DNA from 2 places in the Streptomyces sp. NPDC054956 genome. Region 1 is predicted to be linked to the other one. Evidence: predicted binding sites of a transcription regulator. Region 1 holds the regulator's gene; the other holds the start of a gene.

Region 1 (10,189 bases):
CAGGAAGCCGAGCCGCTCGCCGGCCTCGACGGCGGGGCGGGTCAGGATGATCCGGCTGACCTGCTTGGACTGCAGGGCCTGGACCGCCTTGGCCATGGCGAGGTAGGTCTTGCCGGTACCGGCGGGGCCGATGCCGAAGACGATCGTGTTCTTGTCGATCGCGTCGACGTACCGCTTCTGGTTCAGGGTCTTGGGACGGATGGTGCGGCCGCGGCTGGAGAGGATGTTCTGGGTGAGCACCTCCGCCGGCGTCTCGTCCGGTCCCTCGCCGTTGCCGCTCGACTTGAGCATGGCGATCGAGCGTTCCACTGCGTCCTCCGTCATCGGCTGCCCGGTGCGGAGCACCAGCATCATCTCGTCGAACAGGCGCTGGATCAGAGCGACTTCCGCCGCCGCGCCGATCGCGCTGACCTGATTGCCCCGAACATGGATGTCGGCCTTCGGGAAGGCCTTCTCGATCACGCGCAACAGGGCGTCGCCCGAGCCGAGCACGGACACCATCGGGTGGGCGGCCGGGACGGTGAAATGGGCTCGCGCCTGCCCCGGCGCGGGGGTCTGGGCTGTCGGTGTCTGAGTCATGGGCCGGCACTGTGGCCTGCGCATACCTCCCACTGAGGGGCCGCGCCGATCGACGGCCTCCGGACTTCCAAGCGTACGTCGCCGCCGCGTGATCCCCGAGGGGTTTTACCGGTCCCGGCGCAGGCCCCCGTACGCGGCTGCGCGCGACCCCGTGCGCGGCCCCCGTACGCGGCTGCGCGCGGCCCCCGCCCCGGGCCCGCCGGGCGCGGGCCCGGACGGCCGGCCCGACCGCCCTACGCCGAGTGCCGGAAGCCGATCGTCGGGACCGCCCGGCGCCGGCTGGCCGGGGTCTCGGCCGGCGGGATCAGGTCGTCGAGGAAGCCGTAGCGCCCGCGCAGCTCGTGCGGGGCGGTGCGCCACCAGGCGGCCACCTCGGGCCAGCCGGGGGCCGACAGGGAGCCGCCGAACTCCTGCACCGACAGGGCCGCCGTCAGGCCCGCGAAGGCGAGCCGGTCCGCCAGCGGCCACTCGGCGAGGGTGCCGGTGAGGAAGCCCGCCACGTAGACGTCGCCCGCGCCGGTCGGGTCGAGGGCGTCGACGGCGATCGCCGGGACCTGCGCCGTCTCCCCGGTCCGCCCGTCCACCGCGTACGAGCCCTCGGCGCCCATCGTCACCACCGCGATCGGGACCTTCTCGGCCAGCGCCCGGGCCGCCGCGCGCGGACAGTCGGTGCGCGTGTAGGCCATCGCCTCCCCCGCGTTGGGCAGGAACGCCTCGCAGTGCTCCAGGTCGGCCAGGGCCCCCAGGTCCCAGCGTCCGCTCTCGTCCCAGCCGACGTCGGCGAAGACCCGCGCTCCGTTGCGGGCCGCCTCGGCCACCCACGCCTCGCCGCCCCCCGTTCCGAGCGAGGCCACGGCCGCACGGGTGCGGGGCGGGCACTGCGGGAACGGCCCGGGGCCCGCGGGGGGCGGGGCCTCGTGTCCGTGCGAGACCATCGTGCGCTCGCCCTCGTACGCCATGGAGACGGTGACGGGGCTGTGCCAGCCGGGAACGGTCCGTGACATCGACAGGTCGATGCCCTCGCCCTGTTCGAGGGCGTCCCAGCAGTACTCGCCGTAGTGGTCGTCGCCGAAGGCGGCGGCGAGGGTGGTGCGCAGGCCGAGCCGGGCGAGGGCGGTGGCCATGTTGGCGACGCCGCCGGGGCTGGAACCCATGCCGCGCGCCCAGGACTCGGTGCCGCGCACGGGGGCCGAGTCGAGTCCGGTGAAGATGATGTCGAGGAAGACCGTGCCGGTCAGGAACACGTCGCAGCCCGGCTCTTGGGGATCGCGCAGCGGACCGAGCGGGTCCACGGCGGCGGTACGGCTGTCCCGGCTGGTGCGACTGCTCACGATGTACTCCCCGTTCGGCGCGCGTTTCGCTGGAATCGGTGTCGGGTGGACGGTCTTGGCGGGTCGTTTCTTCAATGGGGGTAACACACGCCCGCCGTGCGGCCCCTCCCGCCCGGGTGGACCCGGAATACAGTGTGACGCAGATCACCACCCGAACGCCCTTCTGTGAAGATCCGGCCGCTTGATAGATATGAGCCCCGCGCTCTTGCGGAATCTCACGCTCCGCCTGCGTCACCTGGAACACCCGTGTCCGACCGCACCCCCGCGCCGCCCGCCGCCTGGCCGCTCGTCGCGCTCTTCACCGCCGGTTACGTCGCCCCGTACCTGCTCCCGACCGTCGTGGGCAGGCTGGACGCGCACCTCCCGCTGAGCCCCGCGCAGGCCGGACTGATCGGCTCGGTCCTGCTGCTCGGCTCCGCCTCCGCCGGATTCGCCCTGGCCTCCCGCATCCCCCGGCACGGACCGCGTCCGCTGGCCCGGCTCGGGCTGCTGCTGGCCGTCCTCGGCTACGGCACCGCGGCCGCCACGTCGCTGCTCCCGCTCGTCGTCGCGGGCGCCGTCGTCGGCGGCTTCGGCTCGGGCACGGCGACCGCCGTGGCCGCCTCCGGGATCGCCGCGCAGCGCGATCCGCACCGCACCTCCGCGCTCGGACTGCTGTCGGTGTCGGCGACCGCCGGGGCCCTGTACCTGACCCTGCCCCGGCTCGGCGGCGGCCACTGGCTGCCCTTCGCCGCGATCGCGCTGGTCGCGGCGGCGTGCTGGCCCGCGACGGGCCGCCTCGGCGGGGCCACCGCGCCGGCCCGGGCGGTACGGGTCCGCGGGCGGCTGCCGTACCCGCGGGCCGGGGTGGTGCTGGCCGCGGCCCTGATGCTGTGGTCGCTGGCCCAGAACGCCCTGTGGGGGGTCAGCGGCCGCATCGGCGCGCAGCAGGCGGGCCTGTCGGAGGTCACCCTCGGCATCGTCTTCGCCGCCGCGCTCGGCGCCGGGCTGCTCGGCGTCACCGCCGCCTCCGCGCTCGGGGCCCGGCTCGGCCGGGCGGTTCCGGTGGGCGCGGGCACGGCGGTCATCGCCGGCTGCGTGGTACTGGCCTCGCACTCCCACGGCCTGGGCACCTTCGCCGCCGGGGAGATCATGTGGAACGCGGTCTACCCCGTCGTGCTCTCCTACGCCATCGGGCTCGCGGCCGCCCTCGACCCGCGCGGCCGCTGGGCCGTCCTGGTCGGCTCCGCCTCCTCGCTCGGCGTGGCCTGCGGGCCCGTCGCCGGGAGCCTGCTCGCCGAGCGCGCCGGGTTCGAGGGCATGGGCCTGGTCCTCGGCGGCCTGCTGCTGGCCGTGGCCGGGCCGATGACCGCCGTCGCCCTGCACGTCGGCGGACGCCCGCTGGTCCCGGGCTCGGTGCGGCGGCGCGGCGGGGCCCCGGCAGCCGTGCTCGCGGCCGGCGCGGGCGCCCCGACGGGCACGGTGCCGAAGGTCGGCGCACCCGAGCTGGAGGTCGTCGAGCTCCCTGGCATCGCCGCCCGTCGCGCCCGTTCCCCGCGCCGGCCCGCGCTGCGGGTGCTGCTGCTCTCCCCGGCGGCCGCCCGCCGCGCCCGCGAGCAGTCCTCGCGGCGGGTCCGGTCCGGAGTCTAGAACGCGGCCGGGGCCCGCACCGGCCCCGGCGCCGGGTCCGTCCTCAGGACCGCTTCGGCACGGGAACCCGTACGAGGTCGGCGGCGATCGTGAGCTCGCCCTCGAACCCGGCCGCGCGGGCCTGGCGTTCGAACTCCGACGGATCGGAGTAGCGCTGCGAGAAGTGCGTCAGCACGAGGTGCCGTACGCCCGCGTCGCGCGCCACCGCGGCGGCCTGGCCGGCGGTGAGGTGCCCGTGGTCGGTGGCCAGCCGGACGTCCTCGTCGAGGAACGTCGACTCGATCACCAGCATGTCGCAGCCCGCCGCGAGCGTTTCGACGCCCTCGCAGAGCCGGGTGTCCATCACGAAGGCGAACCGCTGCCCGGGGCGCGGCTCGCTGACGTCCTCGAGGGTGACCTCGCCGAGGCGGCCCTCGCGCTGGATCAGGCCCACGTCCGGCCCCTTGATCCCGTGCCGCGCGAGCAGTTCGGGCCGTATCCGGCGGCCGTCGGGCTCCGTGAGCCGGTAGCCGAAGGACTCCACCGGGTGCGAGAGCCGTACGGCGTCCAGCACGTAGCTCTCGGAGCGCGCGAGCACACCGTCCGCGGCGACCGGTTCCTCGGCGATCTCCACGGTCTCGCGGTAGGCCGTGGCGTAGCGCAGCCGCTCGAAGAACCTCTGCCCGGAGGCCGGGTAGTGGGCGCTGACGGGGTGCGGGACCCGGTCGAGGTTGATGCGCTGGATCACCCCGGCGAGGCCGAGGCTGTGGTCGCCGTGGAAGTGGGTGACGCAGATCCTGTTGATGTCGTGCGCGGCCACCCCGGCGCGCAGCATCTGGCGCTGGGTGCCCTCGCCGGGATCGAAGAGGATTCCCTCGCCGTCCCAGCGCAGCAGGTAGCCGTTGTGGTTGCGGTGGCGGGTCGGCACCTGGCTGGCGGTGCCGAGGACCACGAATTCTCGTACGGACACGGCTTATCCCGGGGGCCACTCGAAGCCGCGGCCGCCCAGGACGTGCACGTGGGCGTGGAAGACGACCTGGCCCGCTCCGGCGCCGGTGTTGAAGACGAGCCGGTAGCCGCGGTCGGCGAGCTGCTCGTCGACCGCTACCTGGCCGGCCTCGCGCAGCACCTCGGCGGCGATCTGGGGTTCGGCGGCCGCGAGGGAGGCGGCGTCGGGGTAGTGCACCTTGGGGATGACGAGGACGTGGGTGGGCGCCTGCGGGTTGATGTCCCGGAAGGCGACGGTCGTCTCGGTCTCCCGGAGGATCGTCGCGGGGATGGTCCCCGCGACGATCTTGCAGAACAGGCAGTCGGCCTGTGGTTCCCCGGCCATTGCTGAGCCCTTCGTTACGGTGATCGGTTCCGGCATCGTATCCACCGCCACCGGCCCCGCCCGTCAGGAGCAACGGCCCGTCAGGACCGGCGGCCGGTCAGGACCAGCGGCCCGTCCTGGCCAGCAGGACCGCCGCCGCCGCCGTCCCGGCCGTGGAGGTGCGCAGGACCGAGGGGCCCAGCCGGTACGGGTGCGCGCCCGCCGCCGCGAACGCGGCGAGCTCCTCCGGGGAGACCCCGCCCTCGGGGCCGACCACCAGGACGACGGAGCCCGCGGCGGGCAGTTCCGCCGTGGCCAGGGCGCCCGAGGGGGTGTCGCGGTCCTCGTGCAGGACCACCGCGAGGTCGGCCTCGGCGAGCAGCGCCGCGACCTGCTTGGTGGACAGCGCCTCGGCGACCTCGGGGAAGCGCACCCGGCGGGACTGCTTCCCGGACTCCCGGGCGGTGGCCCGCCACTTCGCGAGGGACTTGGCACCGCGCTCGCCGCGCCACTGGGTGATGCAGCGCGAGGCCTGCCAGGGCACGATCGCGTCGACGCCGGTCTCCGTCATGGTCTCGACGGCGACCTCGCCCCGGTCGCCCTTGGGCAGGGCCTGGACCACGGTGATCCGGACGGCGGGCTCGGCCTCCTCGAAGACCCCGGACACCGACACCACGAGCCGGTCCTTGCCCTCGGCCGCCTTCACGACGGCCTCGGCCCAGCGGCCCCGGCCGTCGGCGAGCACCACGGCCTCGCCGGGGGTCAGCCGCTTCACGGAGACGGCGTGCCGGCCCTCGGGGCCGTCCAGGACGAACTCCGGCCCCGCGGGGACCTCTTCGACCACGAACACGGGGGCGGTCATGACGCACTCCTCATCTGCATTGTCTTCAACGCGTGCTGCGCGGCGGAGAGTTCCGCCGCGAGCACCTCCACCAGTTCCCCGGCCGGCATCGCGCGCGCCAGCCGGTGCCCCTGGCCCGCCCACAGGGCCATGCCCTGCGGGTCCCCGGCCGCGGCGGCCGCCTTGCGCAGCGGCGAGGTCAGGTGGTGGACCTGCGGGTAGGCGGCCGGGGCGTACGGGCCGTGCTCGCGCATGAACCGGTTGACCAGCCCCCTGGCCGGCCTGCCCGAGAAGGCCCGGGTCAGCTCCGTACGGACGAACAGCGGGTCGGTCAGCGCCTTCTTGTGCAGCGGGTCGGCGCCGGACTCCGGGCAGGCCAGGAACGCCGTGCCGAGCTGCGCCGCCTCCGCGCCCGCCGCGAGCAGCGCGGCGATCTGCGAGCCGCGCATCAGGCCGCCCGCCGCGATGATCGGGAGGGCCACCGCTTCGCGCACCTGCGCGACGAGCGCGAGCAGGCCGACGCCCGCCGTGCCGTCGGCCCGCGGGTCGTCGCGGTGGGTGCCCTGGTGGCCGCCGGCCTCCATGCCCTGGACGCAGACGGCGTCCGCCCCGGCCGCCTGCGCGGCCCGGGCCTCCTCGACGGAGGTCACGGTCGCGACCGTGTACGTACCGACCTTGCGCAGGCAGGTGAAGGCCGCGGGCGAGGGCAGTCCGAAGGTGAACGAGACCACGGGGACCGGGTCTTCGATGAGGATGGCGAGTTTGGCGTCGTAGCCGTCGTCGCAGGTGCCGAGGAGGTCCTCCTCCGCGAGGGAGATCTCGTACCAGCTGGCCTCGCCGGCGAGCTGCCCCCGGTACACCTCGAGCGCGGCCGGGTCCACGGAGTTCGACTGCGGCATGAAGAGGTTGACGCCGAAGGGGCGGCGGGTGAGCGCGCGCAGCCGCTTGATCTCCTGGTACATGCCGTCGGCCGTTTTGTAGCCGCCCGCGAGGAAGCCCAGCCCGCCCGCTTCGCACACGGCGGCGGCCAGCGGCGGGCAGGAGGCACCGCCCGCCATGGGAGCCTGCACGATCGGGTACACGAAGAGACCGTTCGGTGCGGAGGACATGAGCTGCATCGTGCCATGTCCCGCTCACGGGACCGAATCACGGCATTCGCCTGGCATAGTCCCCTTCACCGCGGCGGCGAGAACCCGCCGGCACCTGCACGGCGAGCCCGGTCCGGGGCATCCCCGGACCGGGCTCGCAGGTGTTCGCGTACGCGTGTGCGCGGGTGGCTCAGCGCCCGTTGAAGGCGTCCTTCAGCCGGCTGAACAGCCCCTGCTGGCCCGGCGCGAACTGGCCCATCGGCCGCTCCTCGCCGCGCAGCTTCGCGAGCTGGCGCAGCAGGTCCTCCTGCTGCGCGTCCAGCTTGCCGGGGGTGGTGACCTCGACGTGGACGATCAGGTCGCCGCGCCCGCCGCCGCGCAGGTGCGTGACGCCCCGGCCGTGCAGCGGGATCGCCTGGCCGGACTGGGTGCCGGGCCGGATGTCGATCTCCTCCAGGCCGTCCAGCGTCTCCAGCGGGCACTTGGTGCCCAGGGCCGCCGCGGTCATCGGGATGGTGACCGTGCAGTGCAGGTCGTCCCCGCGCCGCTGGAAGGTCGGGTGCGGCAGCTCGTGGATCTCCACGTACAGGTCGCCGGCGGGGCCGCCGCCGGGGCCGACCTCGCCCTCGCCCGCGAGCTGGATCCGGGTGCCGTTCTCGACACCGGCGGGGATCTTGACCGTCAGGCTGCGGCGGGAGCGGACCCGGCCGTCGCCCGCGCACTCGGGGCACGGGGTCGGGACCACGGTGCCGAAGCCCTGGCACTGGGGGCAGGGGCGCGAGGTCATGACCTGGCCCAGGAAGGACCGGGTGACCTGCGAGACCTCACCGCGGCCGCGGCACATGTCACACGTCTGCGCCGAGGTGCCGGGAGCGGCACCCTCACCGGAGCAGGTGGTGCAGACGACGGCCGTGTCGACCTGGATGTCCTTGGTCGTGCCGAAGGCGGCCTCGTCCAGCTCCAGGTCGAGGCGGATCATGGCGTCCTGGCCGCGGCGGGTCCGCGAGCGCGGTCCGCGCTGCGAGGACTGGCCGAAGAAGGCGTCCATGATGTCGGAGAAGTTGCCGAAGCCGCCCGCCCCGAAGCCACCCGCGCCGCCGCCGCCTCCGGAGGAGGACAGCGGGTCGCCGCCGAGGTCGAAGACCTGCTTCTTCTGCGGGTCCGAGAGAACCTCGTACGCCGCGTTGATCTCCTTGAAACGCTCTTGCGTCTTGGGATCGGGGTTCACATCCGGGTGCAGCTCGCGCGCAAGCCGCCGGAATGCCTTCTTGATCTCGTCCTGCGATGCGTCGCGGCGCACGCCGAGAACGGCGTAGTAGTCCGTGGCCACTTACGACTCCGCCAGGATCTGTCCGACGTAACGTGCCACTGCGCGTACCGCTCCCATCGTTCCGGGGTAGTCCATGCGGGTCGGTCCGACCACGCCGAGTTTGGCGACTGCTTCGCCGCCCGAACCGTAGCCGACCGAGACGACGGACGTGGAGTTCAGTCCCTCGTAGGCATTCTCATGCCCGATCTTTACGGCCATTCCCGACTCATTGGCCTCGCCGAGCAGCTTGAGGAGCACGACCTGCTCCTCCAGCGCTTCGAGCACCGGCCTGATCGTCAGGGGAAAATCGTGTCCGAAGCGGGTGAGGTTGGCGGTGCCGCCGATCATCAGCCGCTCCTCCGCCTCCTCCACCAGCGTTTCGAGGAGGGTCGCCAGGACGGCCTTGACCGTCGCCTGGTCGTCCCCGGTGTCGAAGGACTCCGGAAGGTCCTGCACCAGCGGCGGCACGTCGGTGAACCGGCGGCCGACGACGCGGCTGTTGAGCCGGGCCCGCAGGTCGGCCAGCGAGGAGTCCGCGAAGGGGGTCTGGCAGTCGACGAGCCGCTGCTCGACCCGGCCGGTGTCCGTGATGAGGACGAGCATCAGGCGGGCCGGGGCCAGCGAGAGCAGTTCCACGTGACGGACGGTGGACCGGGTCAGGCTCGGGTACTGGACGACGGCGACCTGCCGCGTCAGCTGCGCGAGCAGCCGTACGGTGCGGCCGACGACGTCGTCGAGGTCGACGGCGCCGTCGAGGAAGTTCTGGATGGCCCTGCGCTCGGGCGTCGACAGCGGTTTGACCCCCGCCAGCCTGTCGACGAAGAGCCGGTAGCCCTTGTCGGTGGGGATGCGGCCGGCGCTGGTGTGGGGCTGGGCGATGTAGCCCTCCTCCTCCAGCACGGCCATGTCGTTGCGCACGGTGGCGGGCGAGACGCCGAGGCGGTGCCGCTCGGTGAGCGCCTTGGAGCCGACCGGCTCCTCCGTCCCGACGTAGTCCTGGACGATGGCGCGCAGCACTTCGAGTCTGCGTTCGCTGAGCATCGCGCACACCTCCATCGTTTCCGTCGTCCGCTGCTTCGACCGGCCCGGTCTGTTGGCACTCTGCGCGTTCGAGTGCCAGAGATCCCCCGGTCAGTGTACGGCGGGGTGGTACACCCCTAGCAAGGGCGGCCCGCCAAGGTAGCGTCGCGGCATGGACGTGCGTTGGGAAGAGGCGGGCTGGGAACGGCTCACCGATCGGGCCGGCCGACGGCGGCTTCCGGTGTGGGATTGCACCGTGGGACTGGTGGTGGGCGACGATTCCGCCCTCCTGATCGACCCCGGGTCCTGCCTGCGGGAGGGCGCCCAGGTGCGGGCCGAGGCGGAGCGCCTGGCGGGCCGCCGCGTGACCCATATCGCATTCACACACGGACATTTCGACCATGTGCTGGGTGGTGCTGCGTTCGCCGGGGCGGAGGTCTACGGACCGGTCGGCCTCGACACCCTGCTGTCGATCAGCCGTGAGGACCTGCGGGCGGACGCCGTCCGGCATGGTCTGGCCCCCTCCGAGGCCGCCGAGGCGGCGGACCTGCTGGTGCTCCCCCGGCACCTGGTGTCGGGCGAGTGGACGCTCGACCTGGGCGGCGTACAGGTGCTGCTGGCGAACGTGGGCCCCGGGCACACCCGGCACGACCTGGCCGCCTTCGTCCCGGGCGGCGCGCGGGAGGTCGTCTTCTGCGGCGACCTGGTCGAGGAGTCGGGCGAACCCCAGGCGGGCCCGGACGCCGTGCCCCGGCAGTGGCCGGCGGCGCTGGACCGGCTGCTCTCCCTGGGCGGGGACGACGCGCTGTACGTGCCGGGTCACGGAGCGGTGGTCGACGCGGCCTTCGTCCGTGCGCAACGCGCCACACTGGCGGCCCGTTTCGGCGTGTCGGGCCCCTGAACCGGCCCGCTCTCCTACCCTCGGCCGGATGCGCGAGTACTCCCCCGACCTGACCCCGCAGTGGAAGCGCTCCAAGCCCGTCCCGGAGGTGCCGGCCGATCCCGACCTGGTGGTCGAGGTGGCGGGTACGGACTTCTGCGGCGCGGTGGTCGCCTGCGAAGCGGGAACGGTGACCCTCGAGGACCGCTTCGGCAAGCGTC
Region 2 (12,116 bases), on a different contig from region 1:
GTTCAGCGGCTCGGCGGCGCCGGAGACGTGCTCCGCCGACACGGTGGTGCCGCGGATCACGAAGATGTCCACGCCCGCGTCGACGACGGCCTTGGAGAACTCCGCCGTGCGCTGCGGGGAGAGGGCGGCGGCGGTGACGACACCGGAGTCGCGCACCTCCTTGATCCGCTGACGGATCAGGTCCGCCTGGATCGGGGCGGCGTAGATCTCCTGGAGACGGCGGGTGGCGGTCTCCTCGTCCAGCTCGGCGATCTCGTCGAGCAGCGGCTGCGGGTCCTCGTAGCGGGTCCACAGGCCCTCGAGGTTCAGCACGCCGAGGCCGCCGAGCTCGCCGATGCGGATGGCGGTCTGCGGGGAGACGACCGAGTCCATGGGAGCGGCCAGGAACGGGAGCTCGAAGCGGTAGGCGTCGATCTGCCAGGCGATCGAGACCTCCTTCGGGTCCCGGGTACGGCGGCTGGGGACGATGGCGATGTCATCGAACGCGTACGCCCGGCGGCCGCGCTTGCCGCGCCCGATCTCGATCTCAGTCACGTGTGGTGGCCTTTCCTCTGGGTCTGCCCGTCCAGTATCCCCGAACGGCGGGGACTCGCGTTCCGGTGACCGCTGTACGGACGACCCGGACGCTTCGGGGGTCCGGACACGGCGAAGGGGCGGGCCCCCGCGGGACCCGCCCCTTCCTCGCTGATCCGATCAGCCCTTGCGGGAGTAGTTCGGAGCCTCGACCGTCATCTGGATGTCGTGCGGGTGGCTCTCCTTGAGCCCCGCCGAGGTGATCCGGACGAACCGGCCGCGGTCCTGGAGCTCCGGCACCGTACGGCCGCCGACGTAGAACATCGACTGGCGCAGGCCGCCGACGAGCTGGTGCACGACCGCGGAGAGCGGGCCGCGGTACGGGACCTGGCCCTCGATGCCCTCGGGGATGAGCTTGTCGTCGCCGCCCACGCCCTCCTGGAAGTAGCGGTCCTTGGAGAAGGACTTGCGGTCGCCGCGGGACTGCATCGCGCCGAGCGAGCCCATGCCGCGGTACGACTTGAACTGCTTGCCGTTGATGAAGAGCAGCTCGCCCGGGGACTCCTCGCAGCCCGCGAGCAGCGAGCCGAGCATCACCGTGTCGGCGCCGGCGACGAGCGCCTTGGCGATGTCGCCGGAGTACTGCAGGCCGCCGTCGCCGATGACCGGGACACCGGCCGCCTTGGCGGCGAGCGAGGCCTCGTAGATCGCGGTGACCTGCGGGACGCCGATGCCGGCGACGACGCGGGTGGTGCAGATGGAGCCGGGGCCGACGCCGACCTTGATGCCGTCGCAGCCGGCGTCGATGAGCGCCTGGGCGCCGTCGCGGGTGGCGACGTTGCCGCCGATGACGTCGACCGTCGAGTTGGACTTGATCTTGGAGACCATGTCGCCGACGAGGCGGGAGTGACCGTGGGCGGTGTCGACGACGATGAAGTCGGCGCCCGCCTCGATCAGGGCCTGGGCGCGGTCGTACGCGTCGCCGGCGACACCGACGGCCGCACCGACGAGCAGCCGGCCGTCCTTGTCCTTGGCGGCGTTCGGGTACTTCTCGGCCTTGACGAAGTCCTTGACCGTGATGAGGCCCTTGAGGATGCCGGACTCGTCGACGAGCGGCAGCTTCTCGATCTTGTGGCGGCGCAGCAGCTCCATGGCGTCCACGCCGGAGATGCCGACCTTGCCCGTGACCAGCGGCATCGGGGTCATGACCTCGCGCACCTGGCGGCTGCGGTCTGACTCGAAGGCCATGTCGCGGTTGGTGACGATGCCGAGCAGCTTGCCGGCGGGGTCGGTCACCGGGACGCCCGAGATGCGGAACTTCGCGCACAGCTCGTCGGCCTCGCGCAGGGTCGCGTCCGGGTGCACCGTGATCGGGTCCGTGACCATGCCGGACTCGGAGCGCTTGACCAGGTCGACCTGGTTGGCCTGGTCGGCGATGGAGAGGTTGCGGTGCAGAACGCCGACGCCGCCCTGGCGGGCCATCGCGATGGCCATGCGGGCCTCGGTGACCTTGTCCATGGCGGCGGAGAGCAGCGGGACGTTCACGCGGACGTTGCGCGAGATGAGGGAGGAGGTGTCGATCGCGTCCGGGGACATGTCCGACGAACCCGGCAGGAGCAGCACGTCGTCGTACGTGAGGCCGAGTGTGGCGAATTTGTCGGGCACTCCGTCGGCGTTCACAGTCATGACACCTTCCAAGATGGTCTTGCTCAGCGCGGATGTCCATGCTAACGGGATCGCGAGGCGTCTCATTCCACGACCAAGATCAAGGCCAAGGTTCGTCGTTTCCTACGACGAAAGAACCGGACGAACCCTGACGGAACCCGCCCGACCCAGAGGAACCGGGATCAAGGGGCCTTCTGCCGTTCGGCCTACTGTTCGGCGAGCGCGCGGAGCCGGCTGAGCGCCCGGTGCTGGGCTACGCGTACCGCTCCGGGGGACATCCCGAGCATCTGCCCGGTCTCTTCGGCGGTCAGCCCCACGGCGACGCGCAGCACGAGGAGCTCGCGCTGGTTCTCCGGGAGGTTGGCCAGCAGCTTCTTGGCCCAGGCGGCGTCGCTGCTCAGCAGCGCGCGCTCTTCGGGGCCCAGTGAGTCGTCGGGGCGCTCCGGCATCTCGTCGGAGGGCACGGCCGTGCTGCCGGGGTGCCGCATGGCGGCCCGCTGCAGGTCGGCGACCTTGTGCGCGGCGATGGCGAAGACGAAGGCCTCGAAGGGGCGCCCGGTGTCGCGGTAGCGCGGCAGCGCCATCAGGACGGCGACGCAGACCTCCTGCGCCAGGTCCTCCACGAAGTGACGAGCGTCACCGGGAAGTCGCGAGAGCCGGGTGCGGCAGTACCGGATGGCGAGGGGGTGCACGAAGGCGAGCAGATCGTGCGTGGCCTGCTCGTCGCCCTCGACGGCACGGCGTACGAGCGCGCCGACGGTCCCGTCGCCGCCACCTCTGGCGGTGCCGGTGGGGCCTGTGGCCGCGGGTGACCCCGGGGCCTCGTCGTCGCGCATCAATCCATGGTGCCTTGGTGCCGGAGCATTCGCGGCACTGCGGCCCGCGTTGTGCATCGAAGCGTTATGCGGGGTGGGTACACCGGAACTCATGCTCTGGCCCCTCCCCTCCCGCTCGGCCGAATCGTCCCCGAGGCGTCATCTCCAGGATGCGCCACACCCTCAAGCATGCGGCATGGCGCACGAAGCGACACGTCCCCCGGATTGTGCCCCGCCAATCCCCGGTCCGCACCACGGTGCGGGAGATCGGTCGACGGGGCCTTCGGGACCCGCCGGGAGAACCCGGCCCGGCCCCCGTGCCGGCCGCGGCACCGCCGGCCGGTGAGGGCCGGCGGTCGTGCGGTCAGCGGACCAGACCCCAGCGGAACCCGAGCGCGACGGCGTGCGCCCGGTCGGAGGCGCCGAGCTTCTTGAACAGCCGGCGGGCGTGCGTCTTGACCGTGTCCTCGGAGAGGAAGAGCTCGCGCCCGATCTCCGCGTTGGACCGGCCGTGGCTCATGCCCTCCAGGACCTGGATCTCGCGCGCGGTGAGCGTGGGCGCGGCGCCCATCTCGGCCGAGCGCAGCCGGCGCGGGGCCAGCCTCCAGGTCGGGTCGGCGAGGGCCTGGGTGACCGTGGCCCGCAGTTCGGCGCGCGAGGCGTCCTTGTGCAGATAGCCCCGGGCGCCGGCGGCGACCGCGAGGGCCACGCCGTCCAGGTCTTCGGCGACCGTCAGCATGATGATGCGGGCGCCCGGGTCGGCCGAGAGCAGCCGGCGAACCGTCTCCACACCGCCGAGCCCGGGCATCCGTACATCCATCAGAATCAGGTCGGAGCGGTCGGCACCCCAGCGGCGGAGGACTTCCTCGCCGTTGGCGGCCGTCGTCACACGCTCGACGCCGGGCACGGTGGCAACCGCGCGGCGGAGCGCCTCTCGGGCAAGCGGGGAGTCGTCGCAGACGAGGACGGATGTCATGACCGCCCTCCGCAGCTGCTGATGCGCGTCACCTTGAGCCTCCAGGCTGGTACGTATCGTCACCTGTGCGGTCGATGCTCCCGGACACCTGTCCGAGAACTTCTTGGTTCAACCGCCTTCGCACTCTCAACGATGGTCACTCGAAAGAGTTACGGGTCGGACGGACACCTTCGGCACTCTACGTGAGGAAGCGATCACGACGCGGGCACCACTCGCCGCGTGTCCTCCATCTGGCGTTATGCCCTATTTGGCGGCTTTCCTTCCGTTTGGCGCATGTCTGAGGCTAGATTCCCAATGAGTCATATTTACATCTACTACGACAGTAGGTGTGGAGACATGGACCGTATCCGCCTCAGTACCGGCACCAAGAGGACTACCAATGGCAGATTTCTCCCGCCTCCCCGGACCGAACGCCGACCTCTGGGACTGGCAGCTGCTGGCTGCCTGCCGCGGGGTCGACAGCTCCCTCTTCTTCCACCCGGAAGGTGAGCGGGGCGCGGCCAGGAGCGCGCGCGAGGCCTCGGCTAAAGAGGTCTGCATGCGTTGCCCGGTGCGTTCGGAATGCGCCGCGCACGCACTCGCCGTCCGCGAGCCCTACGGGGTGTGGGGCGGCCTCACCGAGGACGAACGCGAAGAGCTGATGGGCCGCGCACGCCATCGCCTGATCCCCGCCACGACCGCGATCGGACCGATCGCTCCGATCGTTCCGCACTGACCGGACCAGATCACGCCCACCGTTCCGCACCGGGCGGACCGGATCACCCGCACCGTTCCGCACCGGGCGGACCGGTCGCCAACACCGTTCCGCACCGGGCGGAGCGGACACCCTCACCGCGCAGGGGCCCCGCACGCAGTCCGTACGGGGCACCCCTGCGCGGGGGTCAGCGCCTGGCCGCCCGCTCCAGCTCGGCCAGGGTCGCGGCCACGGCCGGCACCCGGGCCAGGTCGGGCAGGGTCAGGGCCACGACCTCCCGCTCGACCGCAGGCTCCACGACGAGGGTGCTCACGCCCTTGGCCCGTACGGACTCCACCGCGAGCTCCGGCAGCACCGCGACCCCGAGCCCGGCCCCGACCAAGCCGACCACGGCCGGGTAGTCGTCGGTGGCGAAGTCGATGCGCGGGGTGAAGCCGACGGCCTCGCACACCTCGACCAGATGGCGGCGGCAGCGCGGGCAGCCCGCGATCCAGGGCTCGTCGGCCAGTTCCGCCATGCCCACCCGCTCCGCGCCCGCCAGCCGGTGCCCCTCGGGGACCAGCCCGACGAGCCGGTCGGTCAGCAGCGGCCGGACCACGAGGTCCTCCCACTCGGCCGCCGATCCGGAGGCGCCCCCGTAGCGGAAGGCCAGCGCGAGGTCGCAGTCGCCCTCGCGCAGCATCTCCACCGAGCGCGGCGGCTCGGCCTCCACCAGCGAGATCCGGGTCCCGGGGTGCTCGGCGCGCATCGCCGCGAGCGCGGTGGGCACCAGCGTGGAGCTGCCGCTGGGGAAGGAGACGAGCCGGACCCGGCCCGCGCGGAGCCCGGCGATGGCCGCGACCTCCTCCTCGGCCGCGGTCAGCCCGGCGAGGATCCCGGCGGCGTGCCGGACCAGCGCCTCACCGGCCTGGGTGAGGCGCATCTCGCGCCCGGTACGGATCAGCAGGGGGGTGCCCGCGGACTGTTCCAGCGCCTTCATCTGCTGGGAGACGGCCGGCTGGGTGCAGCCGAGCTCGCGGGCGGCGGCGGAGAAGGACCCGGTTCCGGCGACAGCGCGCAGAACTCGGAGATGACGTGCCTCGATCACCCTTCGAGCATAAGGGCTACTTTGATCGGGGCACCATTAACCCCGTGACGCTTTGAGACGATTCGGCTAGCGTGAGGGCATGCATCTCATCTCCGTGAACCTCGGCCGCGCGACGGCCGTCGAGTACACCGACGCGGAGGGTGGCCTGACCGGCCACCGCAAGCTCCCCGCGCCCGGTCCCGTACGCGTCTTCGCCCCGGGCCCCAAGGGGGTCGCGGCCAGCGGCGTGGAGGGTGACGACGTCTGCGACCTGCGCCATCACGGCGGCGACCACCAGGCCGTGTACGCGTACGCCCGCGAGGACCTGGAGTGGTGGGAGGGCGAGCTGGAGCGCGAACTGCCCGGCGGGCTCTTCGGCGAGAACTTCACCACCTCCGGCGTCGACGTGAACGGCGCCAAGCTCGGCGAGCGCTGGCGGGTCGGCCCCGACCTGGTCCTGGAGGTGGCCTCGGCGCGCATCCCGTGCCAGACCTTCCAGGGGACGCTCGGCGAGAAGTCCTGGGTCAAGCGGTTCACGCAGGCCGCGCGGCCGGGCGCGTACCTGCGGGTCATCGAGGAGGGCCGGGTCTCCCCCGGCGACACCATCGAGGTGCTCCACCGGCCCGACCACGAGGTGACCGTCGAGTTCTGGTTCCGCGCCTTCACCACCGAGCGGACGCTGCTGCCGCGCACGCTGGCGGCGGGCGACGCGCTGGAGCCGGCGGCGCGGGACAAGGCGCTCGCCTACGTGGAGAAGTACGGGAACGCGGGCCTCCCGCAAGGGGGCTGACGCACAAGCCGGTACGGGAGGCGGCGCCCGGGGCGGCTAGGTTGCCCGTATGACGACTGCGTTGATTACGGGATCCACGGCGGGCATCGGCGCCGCATTCGCCCGGCGGCTCGCCGCCCAGGGCCACAACCTCGTCCTGGTGGCCCGGGACACCAAGCGGCTCGGCGAGCAGGCCACCGAACTGCACGACCGGCACGGCATCGAGGCCGAGGTGCTGGTCGCCGACCTCTCCACCGAGGAGGGCATCGCGGCGGTCGAGAAACGTCTCGGCGACCGCAAGCACCCGGTGGACCTGCTGGTCAACAACGCGGGCTTCGGGAACAAGGGCCGCTACCTCGAGGTCTCCATGGCCGACGAGCTGACCATGCTGAAGGTCCACATCGAGGCCGTGCTGCGGCTGACCTCGGCGGCGACGGAGTCGATGCGCTCGCGCGGGCGCGGCGGCGTGATCAACGTGGCCTCGGTGGCGGCCTTCCTGCCGCGCGGCACCTACGGGGCGAGCAAGGCCTGGGTCGTGCAGTTCACGCAGGGCGCCGCGAAGGACCTGACCGGTTCGGGCGTACGGCTGATGGCGCTGTGCCCGGGCTTCGTGCGCACCGAGTTCCACCAGCGCGCCGGTATGGGCACGGACAACATCCCCGGCTGGATGTGGCTGGACGCCGACAAGCTGGTCGCCGCGGCCCTGGCCGACCTGGCGCGGGGCAAGACGGTGTCGATCCCGGACCCGCGGTACAAGGCGCTGATGGGCGTGGTGAAGCTGACGCCGCGGGGCCTGCTGGGCGGGGTTTCCTCGCGTACGGGGCGCAAGTACGGACCGCAGTGAGCGGGCCCCGGAGGCCGACTTCACCGAACGAGGCAAATGGGTGAAATCTCCCTAAACTGGATGTGTCCCATCCAGCGCGGGAGAGGCCATGACATTCGTACAGATAGTCGATTACGAAACCAGTCAGCCCGAAGCGGTCAACGAGGTCATCGACCGCTACATCGAGCAGACCAAGGGCAAGCGCACCGTCCTCGCCAGCCGGGTCGCCAAGGACCGCGACTCCGCCACGCACTACGTCGACGTCGTCGAGTTCCCGTCGTACGAAGCGGCCATGAAGAACTCTCACCTCCCGGAGACCGACCGGATGTTCCAGGAGATGGTGGCCCTCTGCGACGGGATGCCCACGTTCACCAACCTGGACGTCGTACGTGACGAGCACCTCAACACCCTGCTCGTGAACCGCATGTACGACGAGATCGCGATGAAGGGCGACCTGTCCGTCATCGAGGAGATCTTCGCGGCCGACTACCTCGACCACGACATCAGCAACCCCGTGGACAAGACCGGATACACGGCCATCAGCGAGGACGTCACGATGTGGCGCGGCGCCTTCGACTTCACCTTCACGCGTGACGCCCAGATGGCACAGGACGACTACGTCACCACCCTGTGGACCTGGAGCGGCAAGCACAAGGGCGAGTTCATGGGGATCGCCCCGACCGGCAAGACCTGCACGATGACCGGCACGACGGTCTTCCGATGTCAGGACGGAATGATCAAGGAAGGCTGGTGGCACTACGACGCCATGCGCCTCATGAAGGAACTGGGCGCGATGTAGCCACCCGTCCGGCAGCGCGTACGGGAAAGCCCCGGTCACCACCGCTTGGCAGCGGTGACCGGGGCTTTGCCGCGAGCAGTCGCGATCACTCGGGACTACTGACGCCTACCGACGAGGTCAGTGGCTGTGGCCGTGACCGTGGCCGTGACCGGCGTCGGCCTCATCGTCGGCCGGCTTCTCGACGACCAGGGTCTCGGTCGTGAGCAGCAGCGACGCGATGGAAGCGGCGTTCTCCAGCGCGGAGCGGGTGACCTTGACCGGGTCGATGACGCCGGCCTTGACCAGGTCGCCGTACTCGCCGGTGGCGGCGTTGAAGCCCTGGCCCTTCTCGAGCTCGGCGACCTTCGAGGTGATGACGTAGCCCTCGAGGCCGGCGTTCTCGGCGATCCAGCGCAGCGGCTCGACGGCGGCGCGGCGCACGACCGCGACACCGGTGGCCTCGTCGCCCGACAGGCCGAGGTTGCCTTCCAGCACCTTCACGGCGTGGACGAGAGCGGAGCCACCGCCGGAGACGATGCCCTCCTCGACCGCGGCGCGGGTCGCCGAGATGGCGTCCTCGAGACGGTGCTTCTTCTCCTTGAGCTCCACCTCGGTGGCGGCGCCGACCTTGATGACGCAGACGCCACCGGCGAGCTTCGCCAGGCGCTCCTGCAGCTTCTCGCGGTCCCAGTCCGAGTCGGTCGACTCGATCTCGGCCTTGATCTGGTTGACGCGGCCGAGGACCTCGTCGGAGGAGCCGCCACCGTCGACGATGGTGGTGTCGTCCTTGGAGATGGTCACGCGGCGCGCGGTGCCCAGGACGTCCAGACCGGCCTGGTCGAGCTTGAGGCCGACCTCCTCGGCGATGACGGTGGCACCGGTGAGGGTGGCCATGTCCTGCAGCATCGCCTTGCGGCGGTCACCGAAGCCGGGAGCCTTGACGGCGACGGCGTTGAAGGTGCCACGGATCTTGTTGACGACGAGGGTGGAGAGCGCCTCGCCCTCGACGTCCTCGGCGATGATCAGCAGCGGCTTCGAGGCGCCGGCCTGGATGACCTTCTCGAGCAGCGGCAGGAGGTCCTGGATGGAGGAGATCTTGCCCTGGTTGATCAGGATGTACGGGTCGTCGAGGACGGCCTCCATACGCTCCTGGTCGGAGACCATGTACGGCGAGAGGTAGCCCTTGTCGAAGGCCATGCCCTCGGTGAACTCCAGCTCCAGGCCGAAGGTGTTGGACTCCTCGACGGTGATGACACCGTCCTTGCCGACCTTGTCCATCGCCTCGGCGATGAGCTCGCCGACCTGCTGGTCCTGCGCGGAGAGCGCGGCCACGGCGGCGATGTCGGACTTGTCCTCGATCGGACGGGCGGTCGCGAGGAGCTCCTCGGACACGGCCTTGACCGCGGCGTCGATGCCCTTCTTCAGGGCGGCCGGGGAAGCACCCGCGGCGACGTTGCGCAGACCCTCGCGGACCAGCGCCTGGGCCAGCACGGTGGCGGTGGTGGTGCCGTCACCCGCGATGTCGTTGGTCTTGGTCGCCACCTCCTTCACGAGCTGCGCGCCAAGGTTCTCGTACGGGTCGTCCAGCTCGACCTCGCGAGCGATGGTGACACCGTCGTTCGTGATGGTGGGCGCACCGAACTTCTTGTCGATCACGACGTTGCGGCCCTTGGGGCCGATCGTCACCTTGACCGTGTCGGCGAGCTTGTTGACGCCGCGCTCGAGGGCGCGACGGGCGTCCTCGTCAAACTTGAGAATCTTCGGCATGGGAGCGGTTCAGCCCTCTCGTTGCGATCCCCGGCCGCTCACCGCGACCGCCTAACCAGAAACGAACTACGCCCCTCGCCGCCCGGCATCAGCAGGGGTGACCAGGGGCGTAGCTCAAGCAAAACTGGAGAAGTCTTACTTCTCGACGATCGCGAGCACGTCGCGGGCCGAGAGGACGAGGTACTCCTCGCCGTTGTACTTCACTTCGGTGCCGCCGTACTTGGAGTACAGGACGACGTCGCCGACGGTGACGTCCAGCGGGAGACGCTGGCCGTCCTCGAAGCGGCCCGGGCCCACGGCAAGGACGACGCCCTCCTGGGGCTTCTCCTTCGCGGTGTCCGGGATGACCAGGCCAGAGGCCGTGGTCTGCTCGGCGTCGAGCGGCTGGACCACAATGCGGTCCTCGAGCGGCTTGATGGCAACCTTGGAGCTGGTGGTCGTCACGATCCGACCTCCCCCTTCGGAGATCCGGGGTTAACTGTCTGAGGTGGCGACCAGGTCGATCCGTCGTCGCGGGTGCCGGATCTGCCTGTCGCTGTGTTGGCACTCACCAGGGGCGAGTGCCAGACGCGAGACTATTCCGGGGATTAGCACTCGGTCAAGCGGAGTGCCAATACGCGCCGCTGGTTTCGCCGCCCGGGCCGCCTGGGGGCGCCCCGGAACCCCGCGGGGACCAGCCCCCGGACCCCCGCTCCTCAAGCGCCGGAGGGGCTGGATTCTGTCCGGCGTCGACCTGCACCCGCACGCCGCGGGACTGGAAAATCCACCCCCGCCGGCGTTTGAGGCGCGGGGGTCCGGGGCGGAGCCCCGGGGGGTCCGGGCTCAGCCCGGGACCCCTCCAGCCCGTCGGGCGTTTGAGGACCGGGTCCGGGCCGGCCCGGGCAAAAAGGGTCCGGTATGTGAGGCTTGGGGCATGCGGATTCTGGTCGTCGAAGACGAAACCGGCCTCGCCGAGTCACTGCGGCGCGGCCTCTCCGCCGACGGCCACTGGATCGACCTCGCCCACGACGGCCACCGCGGACTGGAGCTCGCCCTCACCGGCGGCCCGTACGACGTGGTCCTCCTCGACCTGATGCTCCCCGGTCTGTCGGGCTACGAGATCTGCAGGCGCATGCGCGCCCACGGCGACCCCACCCCCGTCCTCATGCTGACCGCCAAGGACGGCGAGTACGACGAGGCCGAGGGCCTGGACTCCGGCGCCGACGACTACCTCACCAAGCCGTTCTCGTTCGTCGTCCTCGCCGCCCGCCTGCGCGCGCTCACCCGCCGGGCCGCCGCCCCCCGCCCCAGCGTCCTGCAGGCCGGCGACCTCCTGCTCGATCCGCGCGGCCGCCGCTGCCGCCGCGGCCCGCACGAGATCGAGCTGACCGCCCGCGAGCTCGGCGTACTGGCCTGCCTCATGGAGCAGCCCGGCCGGGCCGTCGCCAAGCAGGACATCCTCGACGAGGTCTGGGACACCCCGCACGGCATCGACCCGAACATCGTCGAGGTGTACGTCTCCTCGCTGCGCCGGAAGATCGACGCCCCCTTCGGCCGCCGCTCGATCCTCACCGTCCACGGCACCGGCTACCGGATGGCACCGGACGGTGGATAGCCCCCGGTCCCGGTCCCGGTCCCGGTCCCGGTCCCGCTCCGCCGGCCGGCGGCTCGGCAGTCTGCGGGCCCGCGCCGCCGCGGCCGCCGCCCTCGCGATGGCCGCCGTCCTCGCCACCGGCGGGCTGTGGCTGTACGCCCTGCTGCGCGCCAACCTCATCGAGAACACCACCGGCCGCACCGAGCTCGCCGCCCGCAAGGTCGCCGCCCTGTACGACACCGGGACCCTCCCGGCCGGCGGCCGGCTGCCCGCGCCCGAGGGCGGGGTCGACCTGGTCCTCGTACGGAACGCGGCCGGCACGATCGTGGCCACCAGCGGGGACCTGAAGGACACTCCCGAGGTCACCGAACTGCGCCCCGCGCCCGGCGACGACATGCGCTCGGCCGTCCTGCCGCCCGCCCGCCCCGGCACCCAGCGGCGCGTGGTCGTCGCCGTCGAGGCGCCCGGCCCGCCGGGGACGCACGCCACCCACACCGTCTACGCCATGACCGTGCTCGGGGACGTCGACGACGCCAACCGGGCCGTGGGACTCGGCCTGCTGGCCGGCGCGCCCCCGCTGATCGCCGTCTCCGCGGCCCTGGCCTGGTGGGTGACGGGCCGCGCGCTGCGCCCCGTCACCGCGATCCGCACCGGGCTGGCGGCGGTCACCGCGAGCG

What was found. The regulator HrcA, encoded in region 1, represses chaperone genes, less so after heat shock. The targets are predictions, from matches to a motif close to TTNGCACTCNGNNNNNCNGAGTGCNAA.
Region 2: the regulator HrcA is predicted to act here: its motif matches at 10,454-10,480, upstream of groES (co-chaperone GroES).

Annotation. Positions count from the first base shown of each region.
Region 1 covers NZ_JBSGXB010000214.1:2,893-13,081, forward strand. The annotation lists gene ACWGDE_RS27135 (PhoH family protein) at 1-579, opposite strand, end outside; gene ACWGDE_RS27140 (carbohydrate kinase family protein) at 813-1,910, opposite strand; gene ACWGDE_RS27145 (MFS transporter) at 2,157-3,539, shown strand; gene ACWGDE_RS27150 (ribonuclease Z) at 3,583-4,488, opposite strand; gene ACWGDE_RS27155 (histidine triad nucleotide-binding protein) at 4,492-4,851, opposite strand; gene ACWGDE_RS27160 (16S rRNA (uracil(1498)-N(3))-methyltransferase) at 4,949-5,692, opposite strand; gene ACWGDE_RS27165 (nitronate monooxygenase) at 5,689-6,780, opposite strand; gene dnaJ (molecular chaperone DnaJ) at 6,950-8,089, opposite strand; gene hrcA (heat-inducible transcriptional repressor HrcA) at 8,090-9,109, opposite strand; gene ACWGDE_RS27180 (MBL fold metallo-hydrolase) at 9,261-9,989, shown strand; partial or broken gene ACWGDE_RS27185 (DUF3097 family protein) at 10,018-10,189, shown strand, end outside.
Region 2 covers NZ_JBSGXB010000205.1:636-12,751, forward strand. The annotation lists gene ACWGDE_RS26555 (GuaB3 family IMP dehydrogenase-related protein) at 1-534, opposite strand, end outside; gene guaB (IMP dehydrogenase) at 694-2,199, opposite strand; gene ACWGDE_RS26565 (sigma-70 family RNA polymerase sigma factor) at 2,385-3,014, opposite strand; gene ACWGDE_RS26570 (response regulator transcription factor) at 3,358-3,969, opposite strand; gene ACWGDE_RS26575 (WhiB family transcriptional regulator) at 4,349-4,684, shown strand; gene ACWGDE_RS26580 (LysR family transcriptional regulator) at 4,851-5,750, opposite strand; gene ACWGDE_RS26585 (MOSC domain-containing protein) at 5,830-6,519, shown strand; gene ACWGDE_RS26590 (SDR family NAD(P)-dependent oxidoreductase) at 6,569-7,342, shown strand; gene ACWGDE_RS26595 (ester cyclase) at 7,431-8,120, shown strand; gene groL (chaperonin GroEL) at 8,238-9,866, opposite strand; gene groES (co-chaperone GroES) at 10,002-10,310, opposite strand; gene ACWGDE_RS26610 (response regulator transcription factor) at 10,780-11,460, shown strand; gene ACWGDE_RS26615 (sensor histidine kinase) at 11,453-12,116, shown strand, end outside.